2 linked regions of the Pseudobacteriovorax antillogorgiicola genome follow. The protein of the gene in region 1 binds, or shares a complex with, the protein of each later gene. Links are inferred from orthologs where the notes say so. Each region holds a gene or a part of one and is shown in the gene's direction. Other genes may lie near its edges.

Region 1 (10,646 bases):
CCATCTTCATCGCTTCCATCACGATAAGTGCCTGGCCTTTTTTAACAGTATCTCCAGGGACGATGTTCACCTCTAGGATTTTGCCTGGCATCGGTGAGGGAACGTGGCCAGTATTAAAGCTGTCGGCTTTTTCTCGCTTAGTTGATCCTTGGTTGGCAGATTCATCTTCGATTTCAAGGGCCCGTGGGAAACCGTTAAGCTGGAAAAACAAGCGCCGAATACCTTGTTCGTTGGGCTCTGTCATTCCAGAAAGGCTGACATAAAGGGTTTTGCCCATCTCAAGCTCAATTTCAACCTCTCGGTTTGGTTCTAATCCATAGAAAAATAGGTCAGTTGGGACCTTTTCGACCCGTCCATACTGCTCCTTGTGCTGCATGAAGTCTTGCCAGACCTTTGGGTAAAGGCGATAGGACAAGACATCGCGATCAGACATAGAACGTTTGAATTTTGATTCAAGCTCTTGGCGGGCCTTTTCAAGGCTATCGTCGTTTGCCACAGGGGGAGCGCATGGTGGTGGTGGGTTGTCTCCCAAGACCATCGCGCGAACCTCTTCGTTAAAGCCGCCGTAGGGAACTCCCATGTGACCTTTGAAGAAGCTAATAGCGGAATCGGGGTAGTCTAACTTCGGCTTCTCTTTGAGGAATGTCTCTCCGGTAAGTCCATGTTTTTGGAGCAATAGGGCCATGTCGCCGACGACCTTGGAAGATGGGGTCACTTTAACAATATCACCGAGGAGTTGATTGACCTCTTTGTAGCGAAGGGTCAGCTGGTAAAACTCGTTCGGGCTGACTCCGACTCTTCGAGCTTGATCCACGAGGTTTGAATATTGGCCACCAGGGATTTCATGCTCGTAGACATCCGTTGATGTCGCTTTCAAACCAGGATCGAAAGCATGGTATTTCTCTCGAACGCTGCCCCAATAGCGGCTGAGTTCGTCGAGAACCTTGAGAGGTACGGTGGGGCAATTGTCTTGCCCTTCTAAAGATGAGATCGTAGCATTCAGGCTTGGCTGTGATGTTAAACCGGACATGGAGCTTACGGCCCCATCGACGATGTCACAGCCGGCTCCCGCCGCCGCGAGCAACATGGCTTCCGATGATCCTGAGCTGGCATGGGTATGCAAGTGAATTGGTAGGTCGATACTGTTCTTGAGCTCTTTGATCAAAACTTCCGCAGCCTTGGGGCGGAGCAAGCCAGCCATATCCTTGATACACAGGATATCAGCACCCATAGTCTCTAGTTCTTTGGCAACCTTGACAAAATAATCAAGAGTGTACTTGGTCTTGCTAGGATCGAGAATATTTCCTGTGTAGCAAACGCAGGCCTCAGCAACTTTTCCATGCTTTTTGACTTCTTCAATGGCTGTGACCATCTGAGTAGCATTGTTCAAACAATCGAAAATGCGGAATACATCCAATCCTGCTTCACAGGTCAGTCGCACAAAGTCACGAACGACCCATTCAGGATAGTTGGTGTATCCTACTGCATTGGAGCCCCGGAACAGCATCTGAAGCATGATGTTTGGAATCTTCTCACGAAGGATGGCAAGACGCTCCCAGGGATCTTCTTTTAGAAAGCGCATGCAGGTATCGAACGTTGCTCCACCCCACACTTCCAATGAGAAAAACTGATCAGCATGGGTGCGATAGTAATCCGAAGCTTGCAAGATATCGTAGTTTCGCAATCGCGTGGCGAACAGAGACTGATGGGCGTCTCGCATTGTAGTATCTGTCAACAGCAGGGACTTTTGTTCTTTGACCCAGCTCTGGAGCCCGCTTGGGCCCGCTTGCTCCAGGATCTTCTTGGCAGTGACGGCTGAGTCCTTTTCAAACTCCGAAGTCTTTGGCAAGGAGTAGCTTTCCCCGACTGCGATCCGGTTTTTAGAGCTTAAATTATGAGGGTTATTGACCGTTGTATTAGCGATAAACTTGAGTAGGCGCGTCGCTCGATCTCTAGGTTGCTTAAATTGGAATAGCTCAGGATGGCTGGATAAGAAGCTTGTGTCTATTGAACTTTCCAAAAAGTTTGGGTGCTCAAGGATATTGATCAACAGCGGAATATTATGCTTTACACCCCGAATGCGGAACTCTTTCAAAGCCCGTGACATTTTTCGAGCTGCGCCATAGAGGTCGAAGCTATGGGCCGTGACCTTCACTAGAAGGGAGTCATAGTAAGGTGTTACAAGGCCGCCTGAGGTACCTAGGCCTTCGTCCAAACGAATTCCAAACCCTTGAGCTGGTCGATAAGCAAGGATTACACCCGTATCTGGAGCAAAGTCGTTTTGAGGATTTTCTGTTGTAATCCTGCATTGGATGGCTACGCCGCGGGCTTTGATACTTTCCTGGCCATCAATGCCAATCGCTGGGTGATTCATCTTCCGGCCCGCAGCCATCAGGATGGACATCTGAACCAGGTCGACACCCGTAATCATCTCTGTAACTGTGTGCTCCACCTGGATTCGTGGATTAACTTCAAGAAAATATGGTTTTCCATCTTGATCGACGAGAAACTCAACCGTTCCTATACCAACATAATCAACGCTTTTGGCCACGTCCACGGCGTACTTTAGGACCTGGCTTCGAGTCTCAGTAGAGATCCCGATGGCTGGGGCTAGTTCAACGACCTTCTGATGGCGTCTTTGGATCGAGCAATCACGCTCGAAGAGATGGATCACTTGACCATGGCAATCACCAGCAATCTGAACTTCGATATGCTTGGGGTTTTGAATATTTTTTTCTAAGTAGACATCTGCTTTGCCAAAGGAACTCATAGCTTCGGAGCGAGCACGATTGAAGGCTTCGATCAACTCGGGTTCGTCTTTGACGATTCGAATTCCTTTGCCACCTCCTCCTGAGAGAGCCTTTAGGGTGATTGGGTAGCCAATCTCTTGGGCCTTGATTTTGGCTTCTTCAAGGGTTTCAACGGGGTTTTGTGTGCCTGGAATGACAGGCAGACCAGCATCGAGTGCCACTTTTTTGGCCGTGAGTTTGTCTCCAAATGCTTTTAGTATCGTTGAATTTGGGCCGCAGAATAGAATGTCATTGTCTTCGCAGGCCTTTGCAAATTCATCGTTCTCAGAAAGAAATCCGTAGCCGGGATGAATGGCGTCGATCTTTTTATCTACAGCGAGTTCCACAATCTCTTGCCAGTTTAGATAGGCTTCAAGAGGAGCTCCCTTTTGCCCCACTTTATAAGCTTCGTCAGCTTTGAAGCGATGGACTGAAAAGCGATCTTCATGGCTGTAAATAGCGATTGTTTGCATATTGAGTTCGGTGGCTGCACGAAAAATTCGGGTTGCGATTTCGCCTCGGTTAGCGACCAGCAGTCTTTTATTTGCAACGACGCGAGACTTTAGTTCCATTCTCTTCCCCTATACTGTCGGATAATTCCTACTTCCTGTGAGATCTTTTGACTTTGCGGAACGAATACCAGCAACTTTTTGGTAGATTATTTACAGGAAGACCCGCATTTACGAAGATGTACGTCTCCTTTTATAGGAAAAACGATGGGGTCACAAGCGGCACCTAGGAAAACATGGAATTCTGGCGAAAGATCTGTAGGTAGTGGATTATGGAAAGTGTCAAAAAGTCTGTAGTAGTGGCCCTAGAGCCTTACCTGAAAGGCCTTGATGCCTCAAGTTATGACAATTCGGTATTGAATATTCTTGGGGCTCAGCCGGTCCAGGTTGAGTTTTTAACCTTGGTTGCCATTGAGGAAGAGTTTCGTGGCAGCGACGGGCAGGGCACTATTGTAGTGCTTTTACCACATAGTCGTGAGTTCAAGCGCTGGCATGAGTTGATCGCCGAGAACTTTCATGGTGCTGTCAAAACCTTTGAGCTTTCTGCAAGTCAGTTTTGGGGAAGTGATCGCTACGCAAACCAAGCTCGTATTTTGCACCAGCGTATGAACGCTTTGAGTCAGCTAGCGCAAGGACAAGGGTTCAAAGTTGTTTTAGCTAGTTTCCCAGGGTTGATGCAAGCTACGCTTGAACTCTCCGAACTGAGAAAGCTAACCATTCCGCTGAAAAGAGGAGATGAGTTCGATTCAGATGAATTACTCGATAGGATTGGGGATCTAGGCTACCAGGAAAGTGATGTGGTGACTGAACCCGGGTTTTACTCCCAGAGAGGAGGTATTCTTGATATCTTCACGCTTCATCAAGATCAACCGGTACGCATTGAATTCATCGCAGATACACTGAGCACTATGAGGACTTTCGATCCCGTCAGTCAAAGATCCACAGGAGAAATCAACGAGTGCCTCATCCCGCCTGCCCTTGAACTTGACTTTCATCACTCAAATCATCGAGCCTATAGCCAAGACTTACACACATTCCTTTTAACGAATGAACGTTTGGATCGTCACGAACGCCAGGGCATGGTAGATGCTCTTCTAAAAGGTTTTCGTTTTCCTACCTTACCACTGTTTTTTCCTCTGTTGCGGCGGAGCAGTGGCCAACGGTCACTTTGGGATCAAATTGAGGGTGTTCCCATTCTGTCACATGGATCGTGGCCACGGCATGTTGACGACTATGGTTCATTTACCAAAAATATCAGGAATGCTTTTAAGTCGGACCTAGAAAGCGGCAAGGCGAGCTACCCTCCAGAAGAGCACTTTTCTGCGCCACTGCCAGAACCTAGTCAGCCACTGATCGAGTTTGGTAACCCCTTCCGCGAGGGTCCAAAGATTTGGGACGGGCAGTCGCGAACGTTAGGGCCGCTTAACCTAGACACTTCTGTGCGCTTGATTGCTGAAACTCTCCAAGAGGGGCAGAGGGTTTTTGTACTTGTTCAATCGAAATCTCAGCAGCAGAGAGTCTCTAGTGTTTTTGATGCTCATAACATTTCTTGGCAAGAGTCAAAGAAACCCGTTATGGCATGTCTTCGCCATGTTTATGAAGATCAGTCCGTGACTATCCTTAGGGGGGATCTATCACAGCCTGTTTATCTTGATCTTCATCAATGTTTGATCATCCCAGAGCATGCATTCTTTGGTGAACCAAAGCGAAGAGCTATGTCAACCAAGAAGTCCTTGAAGGCTGTTCTAAGCTCGTTTCGCGATCTTAAAGAAGGCTCACTTGTTGTTCATATTGAGCACGGGATTGGCCGCTACTGTGGAATGAAAAATATTTCGGTCGCAGGCCTTTCCTCAGAATTTTTGGTGATTGAATATGCCGGTGGCGATCGGATCTATCTGCCGGTCGATAAATTGGAGCAATTACAGAAATACTCTGGCGGTAGCAGCTCGTCACCTCATTTAGATCGCCTTAAAAGCCAAGGCTGGACCAAGAAAAAGCAGCGAGTTAAAAAAGCTGTTAAGGATATGGCTGATGAGCTACTTAAAATACATGCCCAGCGAAAGACAAGCCCAGGTACGGCTTTTTCAAACCCCAATGATCTATACTTTCAATTAGAAGCTGATTTTCCCTACGAGGAAACCGATGATCAGTTGCGTTGTATAGATGAGGTTAACGCTGACTTGAGTTCCGCGCATCCGATGGATCGACTAATCTGTGGTGATGTTGGTTTTGGAAAAACTGAGGTTGCCATTAGAGCTGCCATGAGGGTTGTCATAGATGGCTTCCAAGTTATGGTCTTGGCCCCAACTACTGTTCTTAGCTACCAGCACTTCAATACCTTTCAAAAGCGCTTTGAGAAATATGGTGTCGTGGTAGCCCTATTAAATCGATTTGTGAAAGCGAAGGCAGCGAAGGATGTGATTGATAAATTCAATCAGGGCCGTATTGATGTTCTAGTCGGCACTCATCGCGTGTTGAGCAAGGATGTCAAGGCTCGCAACCTTGGTTTGATTGTGGTCGATGAGGAACAACGCTTTGGAGTCGGGCACAAGGAGAAATTAAAGGCTCTGAAAGCCTCATCGGATATTCTTACGCTAACAGCAACCCCGATCCCTCGTTCACTTCACATGTCTTTGCTAGGTCTCCGCGACATCTCTACGATCATGACGCCTCCGACGGAAAGGCTAGAAGTAAAAACCTATGTGGTTCAATGGGACGATAGTATTATCAAAGCTGCCATCGAAAAAGAGGTGGCTCGGGGTGGGCAGGTGTTCTTTGTTCACAATCGAGTCGAGGATATCCTAGAATTAAGATCGTACCTGTCTGATCTGGTCCCAGGAGTTGATATTCGGGTAGGTCATGGGCAGATGACGGAACAGGAGCTTGAGAGGGTAATTGTCGACTTTCTAGAGCAAAAGTTCTCAGTGCTGCTTTGCACTACCATCATCGAGTCTGGGATTGACATGCCTAATGTCAATACTATCCTTGTTAATCGTGCTGATCGGTTTGGTTTGTCGCAACTCTATCAGATGCGAGGGCGAGTCGGGCGGTCTAGCCGTCAGTCTTATGCCTACTTTTTAACCAAAGCCCATATGATGATGACACCGGACGCAGAGCAGAGACTCCAGGTTCTCGCAGCTCACCAAGAGCTTGGTGCTGGGTTCTATATTGCTAACTACGATCTTGAAATGCGCGGTGCGGGAGACTTGCTTGGAGGAGCGCAGTCGGGGCATATCAGTGACGTGGGTATTGATATGTATACTCAACTTTTGGAAGATGAGATTCGCAAGTCACAAGGTGGTCCACAGCGGTTCGAGATCGACCCGGAAATCAAAATCGACATCAAAGCTTCGCTACCTCCCACATATATTGATGCTGAGTCTCAGCGCCTGAACATTTACAAGAGAATCTTCTCTAGCCTTGAGATTGAAGAGCTAGAAGAGATCAAATCTGAAGTCCAGGATCGCTATGGACCATTGCCAGCAGATGGCGGGGCCATATTTCAGGTTGCTCGCCTGAAGTTGATGCTTAGAACCCAAAGAGCCGTAACGTTGTCGCGAGTTTCTGACAGCAAATACGAGCTAACTTTTGGATCTTTGGAAAAGGAGCATATCAAAAGGCTACTCAAAGCCAGCGAAAAAAGGCCAGATGTTTTTAAGATCAATCCTGACTACAGTATGATAGTGACAGTAGAAGCGTTGGACGAGGCCTTTCAAGGTCTCGACGGGCTTATCTATGCCCTGGATATGCTGACGAAATACTGAAGGCTTTGGCTATGTTAAAAAAGTATCTTTACGGCTCGATCACCATTCTTTTCTTTGGTTTTGGGGTCTATTTTTGGAAAATTTTAAATACTGGGATCTATATTCCCGATTCCGACGATCTCTCCTACGATCGATTTGCGAATAACAAAAATTTGCTTGTGGTTGGCGATAAGGCGATCACATATGACGATGTTGAGTGGGAGTATAACCTTCTTACCCAGGGTCTCATCGACGATAGCGACCTAACATCCATTCCTGAAGTGTATAACCGCGAGGAGCAGCTAAAAGCTCTAAGAGAGCGCTTGGTTGCAAACTTGATCGAACGCAAGCTTCTCTTTGAGTTCATCGAGCAAGACAGCGATTTTAACCTTTCAGATCCTGCGCGTTACACAGATTGTGTCGGTGATTGGCAGAAAACGATCGATCAGAACAACGAATTTTTCTTGGCAGCAACTGACAAAGAAAGGCTTAAAAATAGGCTTTGCGAGCGGGATATCATTCTTCAGTACCTGAATGAAAGGATCTTTGCCCAGGTTGAGGTCACGGACAAGGAGGTTGCTGATTATTACTCTGCCAATATTAAGAGCTTCGAGTTTCCTAAGCGGGTTGTGATACGTCAAATTGTTTTGGCTTCAGAGAACGAGGCCAAGCGAGTACGGCACCGGGTGCGGGTCCATAATTTCGAGCGTTACGCTCGTGAAATGTCGATCACACCAGAAGCAGAGAATGGCGGTCTGCTAGGGCCATTTGCCAAGGGGGATATGCCACGTATCTTTGATGTAGCTTTTTCCATGCGCCGGGGAGAAATTAGAGGCATCCTCAAATCGACCTATGGTTTCCATATAATAAAGCTTGAAAAAAAACTCCCAAAGTCCAAACTGAGCCTAGGAGAGGCAAGGCCTAAGATCGAATTAGAATTGCGCAAGCAAAAGCAGGAAAAGGAATACCAGAAATGGGTAGAATTGGCACTCAGTGCGGTTCCCGTAGAATCGCCCAAGCCATTGTAATATTATCATATTTTTTCTTTCAATCAGTTGCATTTGGAGAAGAGTTAATCGATCGTGTGGTCGCTGAAGTTAATGGAGAGCCGATTACCTACAGCGAAGTTCAGGAGAAAGTGCGCAAAAAAGTCCTTGTGGAGGTCTCCCCTTATCCCGCCACCAAAGATGATGATGAATTCACCATCGCCCTTCAGGATTCGATCAATCTTAAGCTGATTCTTCAGAAGGCCGAGGAACTCGACCTAGAGATTAGCGACGAGGAGTTAGAAATTGAGATCGACAAGTTCATTAAGCGTCGAAATCTCACGCGAGACTCTTTGCGTCAGGCACTCGCTCAAGAAGGGATGACCTATGAGCAGTATCGCCGAGACTGGCGTAAGCAGATGTTAATCTCTCAGTTTCAAGGACGTGAGATTTTGCCGTCTGTGAAGATTACGGATAAGGATGTTGAAATCTACTATCTCCAGCAAACTGGTGCCAGCGGAGAGAGCATTAAGCTGACGCTAAGACAGCTTTTTATTCGCATTCCCAGTTCTGGTCCAGACAGTGTGAAAAAAGGCAAAGAGGAAATTGTCGATCGCGTCTATAGCGAACTTAAAGATGGTCTCGACTTTTCGAAAGCGGTGCGCGTTTATTCTGATAGTGAAAGCGGGCGTGAGAACGGTGGGAAGATGCCTCCTGTTCTCTTGAAGGACCTAGCACCGGTTTTTCGTCAGGCCATCGAAGGTTTGGATGAAAAGCAGTTCACAGCACCTGTAAAAGTTGGTCCGGGTGCTTATTTCTTCTATCTAGAGAAAAAGGAATTTGCTGGAAATGATGAGTTCCGCAAGGTTAAAGGACAGCTTGGTCAGCGTTTACGCCAGGAGCAGATTGGAGATCAAACCATGAAGTGGATCGAGAATCAGCGGCGGCGCTCAGAAATAAAGATCATCGACTAGATACTAAGGCCGGGTTTTCCCGGTCTTTTTTTACTCAAAAAAATCCAGCCCGACTTTTGATTTAGGTTGATGTCGCCGCATCAAAGAATTATCACACAAGCCATTCGTCACTTGAATGCCATGGAGCCTGTCTGTTCGTAGATCAAAAAAACAGTTAGGAATTCTAAAGGGGGAAAATAAAGTGGGGTGGCTAGTGGGGATCGAACCCACGTATGTCGGAATCACAATCCGATGCGTTAACCACTTCGCCATAGCCACCAGAAGTGAGGCTCAGTTTTTGCTCATTCTGAGATTTATGTCAACAGTAATTTGGAGACTCACCTCGTTTAGAGAATTTTTACCCCAGACTCACCGAGCTCAGTTTGTATAAAACGGGAATCGCTCCAAGTTTGCGTATCTTCGGACAGGCTGATGTGAATATTAAATGTTCCTCCGAGACCGATAATCAGATCCGACAAAGGTGAGCCAAATGGGCTCGATTTGCCGTTGATATAGAAGCTCGTCCGAGCATTGGCTCTTTTTGTAGACCGATTGCTGGTTGTTGACAGCTTGATCACTTGGTCGAATAAGACAAATCGCCCGAAGTTAACTGAACCACTCTGCTCTAGTTTGATATACACATAAACTGTCTTTCGCTCACTATTGGTAAGGTTGAGGTTTAGGTCTACAAGATACTCGATATCCTTGCGTTTAATGGGAGTGATTCTAATCTTGCTAAGCTGTGGCCGGGCGCGATTATCGATAAAGTTGTTGGGATCGAATGCTGCCAATTTACGATCGATTGTTTTGAACGTAAAGGACTTGGGAAACTTGGTGCGTGACTTGATAACCTTATGGTTGAGCTTGGCAAAGGTGTTTTTCGCGCGCTTCATGTCACCTGTATCAAGGGGTTTGTGCTTGGCCTGGGTGCTAAAGGATAGCAGGCGTGGCAGCCGCCTATAGTCCCCGAGTAAACATAGGGCTCGTATGAGCTGAACCGGGTAGGCAGAATCGAATAGGGTGCTGAAAGCGTTCAGGTGTTCCATGGGCGTCACAGCCTGGTTGAGCATTTCAAACGCATCGACGGTGCGCTTTGTTTCATTGATGAATTCGAAGTCGGGAACCTTGAAGTTGATTAGCTTAAGTGGTTGCACAGTGACCCAACCCATATATTGGAACATCCAACTCCATCTCTCACGAAGCTGCTTCTGAGCCCAGTAGTTAGCATCCATGCCATAGGCTAGGGCCATAGCTCGTCTGATCTGAAAGGGCTTTTTCTGAGACATATGCTTTAGGTATTGGCTGGGAAAAGAAATGTGGGCGTTTAAACTCATCTTCCCTAGATATGTGGGGCTGACTTTAATATTGCGAATATCATCCATGGGGTTCATGAGCGTGTTATCGAGTTTGTACTGAAGCTGCCGTTGATGGGAGTACACCGGTATTGTCGGTACCTCTCTCAAAGGCAATGCCAGATAGTAACGCATAAGATTGATAACCTTTTGGAACTCGCGGGCGTCTGTGAACCGATCGGTTATATTCAAACTTGAAAATATATTGATAGGAGATTTCATATAAGGGTCAAAGAGGTAACGAGGGTTCTTCTTGCTGTAGCTACTAGCTTTTTTGACTTTCATTTCAACGCGATTATTCATCTTGATGTTCT
Region 2 (10,050 bases), on another replicon or contig:
CCAACTCTGCAAAACGGGTCGCCCCCACATTCAACGCACTGCCTTTCATTCGATGGAGCCAATAGGATATATTCGCTCCATCGTCATCCACCTGGATGGATTTGATCGATGCCAGCCCTTCTTCGGAAGAACGACGAAACAACTTACAGATATCCAGGATTAAACTCGTGTTCTTTCGCAAATTCCAAACACGCAGCAGTACGCTCTCGTCTAGAAAGTACTCACTTGGCTGATTCACAATCTCAGGGCCCACGATAACTCCCACTAGACCAAGCTTTCATGGCAGAGTTCGCCGGAAACGAACCTTTAATCAAGCATTTTCGGTAGTTGGCAATCTAGCATGGCTTTCCTCGCTAAGCAATAGTGGCTGAATTAGTCGGCGATATCCGCTTGTTACGGACAACAGTCAACTATTTCCCATAAATTCCGAACTAAAGAAGCAACGAGAAGCTCTACAAGATAAGTGGCCGGACTGACACTATGCAGAAGAATCGCATATTATTCTATGACTCTGACAACCGAAACCGACGGGATGGCGTTCGTATTCTCGCTGCCTCAGGCAGTCAGGTTATTGCCGCTAAGTCCCTTCGGGAACTCGAAAGCCTGAGTCTCCAGTATAAATACAACCTTTACATTCTTGATATCGAAGGCCATAAGCACCTGAATTCCAAAGGGCTACTGCAACCAGAGCCTCATGCAATCATCATGGCGAAATCTGGCCTCAATTCCATCTATCCCTATTTGGAGAATATGGAAAGATTTACAAACTTCATCGCCAAAGATCGTCATAATCGCCTCAGTAGCCGCGATCTTTTAGGAACAGTGTCAAAGATCCTCCACCGCGATATTTTTGGTATGAAGAAGTACTTGGGCTGGGGTGCTCACACCATGACCTTCCACGTCCGAGACTCCGAAAATCGCCAAGAATATATTGAATGTCTGAAGGATCAATGCCGGAATATGGGCCTCAGGCGCTCGATTTTAAACGACGTTGAGACGGTTACTGAAGAGTTTCTGATGAACGCGATTTACGATGCACCAGTAGATAGGCAAAGAAATAGGCTCTTCAATCACCTGAAGCGAACGAATCGAATCCAGCTGACTCCCGAACAGGCTGCCCGCCTTGAGTTTGGCAGCGATGGGAAGCGGCTGGCGATTTCAGTTACCGATCCATTCGGCTCGATTACAAGAGACCACGTGATGAGCTACTTGAGCAAATGTTTTCAAGGAGAAAACATCACCAACCTTGACGACTCCATTAGTGGTGGTGCTGGCTTAGGGCTCTACTTCTGTTTCAACCATGTTCACAGCTTGATCATCAATGTGGACCCTTTAAATCGTACTGAATTCATTGGCATCATTGATATCGACAGCTCTGTCCGCGAATCGAAAAAGCAGAAAACCAATTTTCACTTCTTTAATACTAACAACAAATCGAGAGAGTTCCTCTTAGGCGACGACCATAACGAAGAGTCAGACACTGCAACTCACCCCGATTCAGTTGCCTAACACATCCCGTACTGCAACTCTCCGCTAGGGCCTGATAGCACCGGGAAAGCTCTTGTCACAGATCTTGATTGATGCTGTAATGGCGACTCACATTTGCAGAGGAGCCAGGGTTGAATTTTCCGAGTGAAATCAAATTGTTTCAGGATTACATCGAAGTCCAATTGCGACAGCTTGCTCAAACCCGCTACAACAGCGCGTCGCCCGTTCACGGTGCTTGTCAATACGCACTAGATGGCCGTGGCAAGCGAATACGCCCCCTTTTAACGCTCCTAGCCAGCAGCGGGCTCGAAGGCAAGCAAAGTGCTGCCTTAGGGCCAGCAATGGCGGTGGAAATGATTCACACCTACTCTTTAATTCATGATGACCTCCCATGTATGGACGATGACGACATGCGCCGGGGGCGACCCACCGTCCACAAGCAATTTGACGAGCCCACAGCCTTGCTGGCCGGAGATGCACTGCTCACAGACGCTTTTCACATAGCTCTAAACCCGGATATTCCACATAAGTTTCAGTCACAGATTATATCGAGCCTCGCTGATGCTGGGGGTGGTCGTGGAATGGTTCTCGGTCAGGACCAAGATATGTTCTGGACCGGAAAAGACTCCTTCACCATCGAGAATCTTAATTTCATCCATAGTCACAAGACAGGGAAGTTAATTGCCTGTGCTTGTAAGGTGGGAGCCCTTGCAGCCGAAGCAGATGATGATACTGCAAATCGCTTCTATGATTTCGGTCTCAATCTGGGGATTGCGTTTCAGGTCATCGACGACTTGCTCGACGACACTGAAGGCACCGGGAAGTCAAAGGGCAAGGATTTAGCTCAGGGTAAGCTCACATATCTTGCCTTGATGACTGCTGCTGATGCTCGCAAGATGGCCGAGGAATTGACCCAGAAGGCCTTTGTTAATTTAGAGCCGTTTGGGGATCGTGTGAAGCTCATCAGAGGCTTGGGAGAAGCCCTACTCAACCGCAGCTACTAAGAAGAGCTATTGAGATGTTCTGCGCTAGCTTTTCCACCTGTTATGAAGCCAGAAATAATGGTCTGGATACTTGCGGACTGCTTTCTCGACTTCCTTGTTAAACAAGACTGAGTGATCGAGAATATCTTGCTCGGTATTATCACTAGTCTCAAGGTTGATAGCCGGCATCACTTCCAGAACATGCTTGCCTACCGACTTGCGGTGCATAAAGGCAGGAACAATCGGAGCTTGTCGGCGTTGCCAAATGGCAGCAAAGCTGGTGTTCGTCTTGGCTGGAGTCCCGAAAAAAGGTAGTCTCGGCTCCCCCGGACGTGCCTGATCCATGACAAACCCAACGATCTCATTGCGATCTAAGATATCGACTATTGCCTTGAAGCCATCGCCTTTCTTTTGTCTTTTGACCCACAAGAACTCATTGTGCTCACGATTCTCCTCGACAAAACGATTCATCCCTCCACCACCAACCTTTTTGACCAGAACGTGGGCTGGAGCAATGTTTCTGGTGATGTAGGAACCCATAGCCTCCCAATTTCCAAGGTGGAAGCACAGTATGTAGACCCCCTGCCCCTGCTCTAAGGCTTGACGGAGATTCTCCTCTCCTTGAATATCTACATTGGCAGAAATGTCATGGTACTTGGATCGGATAAACTCAAAGGCTGTCAAGACGAAGTTCTTATAGGAATCACGAGCTATAGCCAAACGTTCGTGGGGTTCATAGACGTCCCCCAGTGCAATCTCTAAGTTTTTTACGACCAAAGCCCGACGCAGGCGCAAGATGTCAAAGCAAAGGGTGGCAAGGCCACCTGCGATACGATCCAGCCAAGAAGCCGGAACAGCAGAGAGGAGTGCAGCAAACAAAGACATTACAACGTACATGGAGATCCCTCTAAAGTGTTTCGTAGGCATGACGCATGTTGGTTTATTTCACGGATTAGTCAAGTCCTTGTTGAATCCATACAAAAATATGGTATTCTACCTAGCTCATAATGGAGGCGGAGTATGACACGCAAGAAGACAGGCTTCGATGATCAACTCGAAGTTAAGGGAGCTGAAGAGCACAACCTTAAGCACATCAACCTTACCATCCCCAAACAAAAGCTCGTTGTCTTTACCGGCGTTTCAGGATCTGGCAAATCTTCCATGGCCTTCGACACTATATTCGCCGAGGGGCAAAGGCGCTACGTAGAGTCTTTAAGTTCCTATGCCAGGCAGTTTTTAGGGCAAATGGACAAACCCAAATATGAAACAATCCGAGGCTTGTCTCCCACCATATCAATTGAGCAAAAAGCTGCCAGTAAAAACCCACGGTCCACTGTGGGAACTATCACTGAAGTTTATGATTATTTAAGGGTCCTCTACGCTCGCATTGGCATTCAACATTGCCATAAATGCGGTGAAGAGGTTGGCCGTGGAGACCCGGAATCCATGGCCAATCAGATTTTAGAGCTGGAACCGAAGACAAAAGTTTTACTCCTTGCTCCCATTATCGAAAATCGAAAGGGGGAGCACAAAGATTTGCTTGAGGAGCTGAAAAAGGAAGGCTATCTCCGTGTTCGCGTCAACGGTGTCGTCAGCAACATCGACGATGTACAAGCTTTAACGAAACATAAGAAGCACACCATCGAGGTCGTGGTTGATCGACTAGCCATCAAGAAGCGAGCCCCTGAGTTTCGTACCCGCCTCCGAGATTCTGTAGAAACTACTGTAAAACTTGGCAAAGGCCAGCTGGTGGTGCATGTCGTCGACGGTAAGGACATGCGCATGAGCGAGGCACGGAGCTGCTGCGGCTTTGCCTTCCCTGAACTTGATCCACCCTTGTTTTCCTTCAACTCCCCCCAAGGGATGTGCACCGACTGTAACGGGCTTGGTACGGTGATGGCCATGGACCCCGACAAATTCATTCCTGACCAGAACTTGAGTATCCGCGAAGGGGCCGTTGTACCCTGGCAGAACTACTTTACCAATGGCGGTGAAGATAAGGGCGGATCGTGGAGTAAGGAGCGCTTCCTAGCGATGGAGACACAATGGGGAATAGACTTTGACACACCTTGGAAGAGTCTACCTAAGAAGCAAAAGGATTTGATCCTCCATGGTGGCGATAAGACTCTCACCATCTCTTGGGAAGGAGAAAAGAGTGCCGGTACTTGGACGCACGAGTACGAGGGGCTGCTCCACAGCTATATGCGTCGCTACTTGAAGACTAAGTCAGACTCCATGAAAACCTGGTATCAGAAGTATATGTCTTCAAGTCCTTGCAGCAGCTGTCAGGGTATGCGATTGAAGGACGAGGTTTTGACAGTCTTTGTCGCTGAAAAATCCATCATGGATATCTGCGCTTTATCCATCGAAGACGCGCTCAAGTTCTTCAAGAGCCTGAAACTCACGGGCAATCAACAACTCATTGCTAAAGAATTGATTAAAGAGATCATCAACCGACTTGAGTTTTTGGTGAACGTTGGGCTTGGTTATTTGAATATGAATCGCCACGGGCCAACCTTATCCGGTGGCGAGGCTCAACGGATACGTCTGGCATCTCAGATAGGTTGCGAGTTGACAGGTGTCTTATACATTCTCGATGAGCCGTCTATCGGGCTTCACCAACGTGATAACCGAAAGCTGCTGCATACCCTTTGCAAGCTCCGCGATTTGGGTAATTCCTTGATCGTCGTAGAGCACGACCAGGAGACCATTGAAGAGGCTGACTACGTTGTCGATTTCGGCCCTGGGGCCGGGGTAGAAGGTGGACAGATTACAGCACACGGTACACCAGCCCAGATCAAGCGAGCACGGACTTCAGTTACAGGCAAGTATCTCAGTGGCAAGCTGAACATCGAAGTTCCTGAAGAGAGACGTCATGTGACGCCGTCTAGTCCGCGAATTAGAATCATCGGCGCCAAAGAAAACAACCTGAGAAATATTACCGTCGATATTCCCTTGGGAGTCATGACTGCAGTAACTGGAGTCTCGGGTGCAGGCAAATCGACCTTGATCAATCAAATCCTCTACCCCGCTATTGCTAAGAAGCTCCATCATAGTGAGCGAGCTGTGGGCTCCCACGATAAGATCGAGGGTATCCAGCATATCGATAAAATCATCAACATCGACCAGAAGCCCATTGGCCGAACCCCTCGAAGCAATCCAGCTACGTATACTAAGGTATTTGACTTGATTCGAGACTTCTACGCCTTGCTTCCAGAATCGAAGCTGCGAGGCTATAAAAAAGGCCGTTTCAGCTTCAATGTCAAAGGAGGCCGGTGCGAAAACTGTCAGGGAGATGGTTCTATTAAAGTCGAGATGCACTTCCTTGCAGATGTTTTCGTGCCTTGTGAAGTTTGCCAAGGCCGCCGCTTCAATGATTCGACCTGCGAGATTTTGTACAAAGGACGTTCCATTGCAGATGTGCTAGATCTTTCGGTGGCCGAAGCCTGTGACGTTTTTGCCAACCACCCTAAGATTCTCGAAGTCTTAACCACCCTTATGGATGTCGGTCTGTCCTATATCAAGTTAGGTCAATCGGCAACGACGCTTTCCGGAGGAGAGGCCCAACGAATCAAACTCGCTCGCGAGCTTGCGAAGCGCGACACAGGCCGAACCCTGTATATTCTGGACGAGCCGACCACTGGCCTTCATTTTCATGACATTGCTCAGTTGTTGAGGGTCTTACAAAGATTAGCGGACAACGGTAATACTATCGTGATTATCGAGCATAACCTTGATGTTATTAAATGCGCTGACTGGATCGTCGATATTGGCCCTGAAGGCGGACACCGTGGTGGCAAGCTGGTGGCCCAAGGGACACCTGAGAAAGTAGCAAGGTTGAAGCGATCTGTGACTGGGGAATATCTGAAAGATTATTTGTGAGCTGCTGTAGTACGACCAAGCTTGCGGAAGACCCGATCGATAATAAGCGTTCTCTGCTCCAAGGGAACTTGTTGAAAGCCACGATTAAACTCCTCTATGAGGACGTCGTACTTTCCTTTTTTTCCAGCGAGGTAGAAATCAACTCTCATATCCTGAAATGAAATGATATTGAGCTTCTTAAAGGCTTTTGGGTGGTCGAGCTTCAGAAGCTTGGCCGTTTCTAGATTCAGGGCTATGGCGGATATGCGTTTTTTCAAGAGCCTTTCCAGGTTCACCTCATGACTGCCATAAACCAGATCCACCAAGCCTTTTCTTACCTTACCCTCCAACGGCTCCGGGAAGCGGAAGCCTAGCTTTGTTCCCACTGCTTTACCATGAAGTTTGACGAGAGCGTCTTTTTGGAACTTATCCTTCTGACGAGTTATCAACCCAATATAGCTGTAGAAAATCGGTGCTGAAAACTGAAGTGATTTCCGTCGCTCCGGAGTTGAAATAATCCCAGCTACTAAACCTCGACCCAGTGTTGCTTCGGCGAGAGCTCTTTTAAACGGCAGAACTTGAAACTGCGACTTAATCCCTACCCGATCGAATGCAGCGCTGATCAAGCTTGGAATGATTCCCTCAACGGTTTCTCGACCATCAACTCCCGAGATGGGCAGATTGCCAGGATAGACATAGACGGTTTCACCTTGGACAAGCGATGCCCAGAACCCCCAAACAAAGAAACAAAGATACCTCAAAGTTTGTACCTACCACGCATAATAGTCAGGTTAAGATATTCTGAGTATAGACTATCACTAAACCTGTGAATACACGAAAGAGTCCTGTATGGGATTGCCGATGGTGTGTAGGACCAGCCCTACAGTGGGCAGACAATGACTTCGTAATTTCAATAAGTTACGTTCATGGAACGGCTGTTGCAAAATCCATAGTAGCGGGCGAGCTGCTCGCAACCCTTAGACGCAATGCAGGAGGAATCAGTATGACTAGCGAAGAACTTATCAAGAGTGTCGAGACGACGCTAGACGAAGCCAACAGTCGTGTGGCAGAACTATCAAAAAATATCGCGACTAAATTTGACGAAGCAACTGAAGCGAGCAAAACGAAAATTACCGGCACCATCGCGGATCTTAAAAGCAAACGAGACATCGCGGAAGAAAAGCTAGAAGAACTCCGAAACTCTTCAGCGAGTGCTTCTGAAGATGTCAAAATTGGGGTCAAGTTTGCATGGGACGACCTGAAGACCGCTGTAAATAGCGCAAGCGAAAGATTCTAAGTCGGATTCGTTTCGATTTTAGATCTGTATACTTTGGAACCTAAGCTAATTTCGAATAAGGAGCCTAAATTATGACTATGGCACTTAATCACTTTCAACCTAAACCATCCGATAAAATCGGTCAGGACAGCAAACGATTGGCTACGGCAAAGGTCCTCAACCAAGTGCTTGCCGATTCGTTTGCCATCTACACCAAAACGCTAAATTACCACTGGAATGTGGAGGGTGGCAAGTTTATTGGGATTCACGAACTCACCGATAAGCAGTATCATAACCTGTTTGAGGCGATCGATGAAATTGGGGAACGTATCCGAGCCCTAGGATTCTATACGCCAGGTTCGATGAAAGCATTCCTGGACCTAACCACAATTGTCGAAGCTGATGCTGGTGAGACCAATGCTCAGACCATGCTCGAAGATTTGGAACGGGATCATATGCATATTGTCTCAAAACTTCGAGAGGGCGTGGCTATTGCAGAACAAAATAATGACTCCACCACCGCCGATATGCTCAGTGAGAGGAGTGAGTTCCACGAAGAAGCAGCCTGGATGCTTCGTAGTTTAAGCAAGTAACTTTTCGAAGCTCATGGCCGTAGTTTGTACTGAGGTGACAAGATTCACCAGGTAAGTGGCATGACTTCAAGAGCGAGAGAGCTTAGAAGAGCTTGAATTAAATATATTGGCGTCAGAGTACTTCAAGCTGGAAAGCTCTCTCCCCGACTTACTAATGGAGACACAAGGATGCGGATCATCACAGTTAACCTCATATCATTATTCGTTCTAGTCGGCTGTTCTAGCCTTCCCAAGAACTCCCCGGAAGAATTCTATGAAGCTAAACAAGCTATTTCAGCAATGGAGCGCCATGACGTTGACGAGATCTTCCCGAGACTGGCCAAGGAGAGTAAAAACACTTACGAAGAATCTTTAGACCTCCTGAACCGGTACATTGCAACTGGAGCCCTGAGCACACGCGATTTGGCAATAAAAAAAGCTGATGAAGCACGGGAAATGGCAACTGAAACCAGGCTCATGACCAAGGCCGTTCAATCTTGGGATCGAGACTACGGCGAGTTTCGAAAAGCCAGTGAAGCAGCACCACGTGTATCCAAGAACTCTGACTTAGAAGACATTCAGAACCACGCCTTTGTTTCGACCATCGCATTCTTTGAGTCTGGGGATGCTACACAGGCAGTTATGAATCATAAAGAACTATCAGCACTCACGAGCTTACTCAGCATGGACAGCCGCGCCCGAGTCGAGCTTACAGGCTATGCTGATCCTAGAGGTACAATGCCTCAAAATAGACAGCTCGCCTTAGAGCGCGCCACTAAGATATCGCAGCTACTCCAGGAATCGGGAATTTCAGGTGACCAGATCCGAGTAAGTAGCGCGGGGGAAGTCACTCACTTAAGCCCTAAAGCCAGTGACGCGACCCTACAGTTGGCAAGAAAAGTAGAAGCAAAGCTCACTTTCAATAACAGTCGAAATAAATAGGAGTTGACCATGGATTTTGTCGATAGATTTATAGAACACCGCCGTGGAGCTAAGAAAACGGTGGTCCAGACTCAAAATAAATTCGAAGAGTCTAAATCTTTAAAGGAATCTATGTCAGTCAAACAAAAAGCCGAACAGAGCATAAGAGCAAAACTCCGGCCCCTATTTTTGAGGCCATTGGAGCTTTTATCATCCTAACCAGAAAGCCTGGCCCTTACCAGCCGTAGTTTGGCTTCTTAGAGAAATGATGACGGCTTGTAATTTCCCGAATGGTGCCTGACTCAGAACGCATGACGATCGAGTGGGTCGTGGCACCATAAGAGTTATAGCGAACACCCTTTAAGTAACTGCCATTGGTAACCCCAGTAGCCACGAACATAACATTACCACTAGCAAGCTCCTCATGAGAGTAAATCTGGTCGAAGTCTGTGATGCCCATCTTTCGAGCCCGCTCTTTCTCGTCTTCTTTACGGAACTTGAGGATACCCTGCATTTCGCCACCAAGACATCGTAGCGCTGCTGCTGCAATCACGCCTTCTGGAGCCCCTCCAACTCCCATGAGTAAGTCAACTCCCGTTTCACCTTGGGCCGTCGCAATTGCAGCTGAAACATCACCATCACCGATCAAGCGAATTCGCGCTCCAGCCTCTCGTACTTCTGCAATTAGATCTTCATGTCTGGGGCGGTCCAAGATGATAACCATAAGGTCTTCCACATCCCGCCCTGTAGCCTCTGCTAGCTTCTTTACATTCCAAGTCGGCGATTCGCGGATATCAATAACCCCGCGCCCTTGAGGGCCGCAGGCCAACTTTTGCATATAAGTATCGGGTGCGTGAAGAAAGTTCCCTTCTTCTGCAGCAGCAATCACAGCCAGTGCCTCACTTCGACCCTGAGCTGTGATTGAAGTTCCTTCCAAGGGGTCACATGC

What was found.
Region 2: the proteins of mfd (region 1) and uvrA are in contact, whole or in part, in a crystal structure (PDB 4DFC), measured with the Escherichia coli proteins. The link is inferred for Pseudobacteriovorax antillogorgiicola from one-to-one orthologs.

What each region holds. Positions count from the first base shown.
Region 1 is NZ_FWZT01000001.1:207,517-218,162, reverse strand. Bases 3,260-7,262 are described here. They hold mfd (transcription-repair coupling factor), read left to right. Parts: upstream 3,260-3,570; coding sequence 3,571-7,062; downstream 7,063-7,262. Other genes in these bases: B9N89_RS01100 (peptidylprolyl isomerase), read left to right, coding at 7,074-7,262; B9N89_RS01110 (pyruvate carboxylase), read right to left, coding at 3,260-3,361. Outside these bases: more of B9N89_RS01110, read right to left, coding at 1-3,259; more of B9N89_RS01100, read left to right, coding at 7,263-8,069; B9N89_RS32355 (peptidylprolyl isomerase), read left to right, coding at 8,612-9,001; B9N89_RS01085 (hypothetical protein), read right to left, coding at 9,328-10,646. UniProt on the Escherichia coli protein: Couples transcription and DNA repair by recognizing RNA polymerase (RNAP) stalled at DNA lesions. Mediates ATP-dependent release of RNAP and its truncated transcript from the DNA, and recruitment of nucleotide excision repair machinery to the damaged site.
Region 2 is NZ_FWZT01000012.1:79,561-89,610, forward strand. The notes cover bases 3,147-6,553. They hold uvrA (excinuclease ABC subunit UvrA), read left to right. Parts: upstream 3,147-3,491; coding sequence 3,492-6,353; downstream 6,354-6,553. Other genes in these bases: B9N89_RS16330 (lysophospholipid acyltransferase family protein), read right to left, coding at 3,147-3,368; B9N89_RS16340 (substrate-binding periplasmic protein), read right to left, coding at 6,344-6,553. In the rest of the region: B9N89_RS16315 (Hpt domain-containing protein), read right to left, coding at 1-253; B9N89_RS16320 (hypothetical protein), read left to right, coding at 481-1,509; B9N89_RS16325 (polyprenyl synthetase family protein), read left to right, coding at 1,620-2,492; more of B9N89_RS16330, read right to left, coding at 2,517-3,146; more of B9N89_RS16340, read right to left, coding at 6,554-7,093; B9N89_RS16345 (sll1863 family stress response protein), read left to right, coding at 7,336-7,629; B9N89_RS16350 (Dps family protein), read left to right, coding at 7,701-8,201; B9N89_RS16355 (OmpA family protein), read left to right, coding at 8,370-9,122; glpX (class II fructose-bisphosphatase), read right to left, coding at 9,337-10,050. UniProt on the Escherichia coli protein: The UvrABC repair system catalyzes the recognition and processing of DNA lesions. UvrA is an ATPase and a DNA-binding protein. A damage recognition complex composed of 2 UvrA and 2 UvrB subunits scans DNA for abnormalities.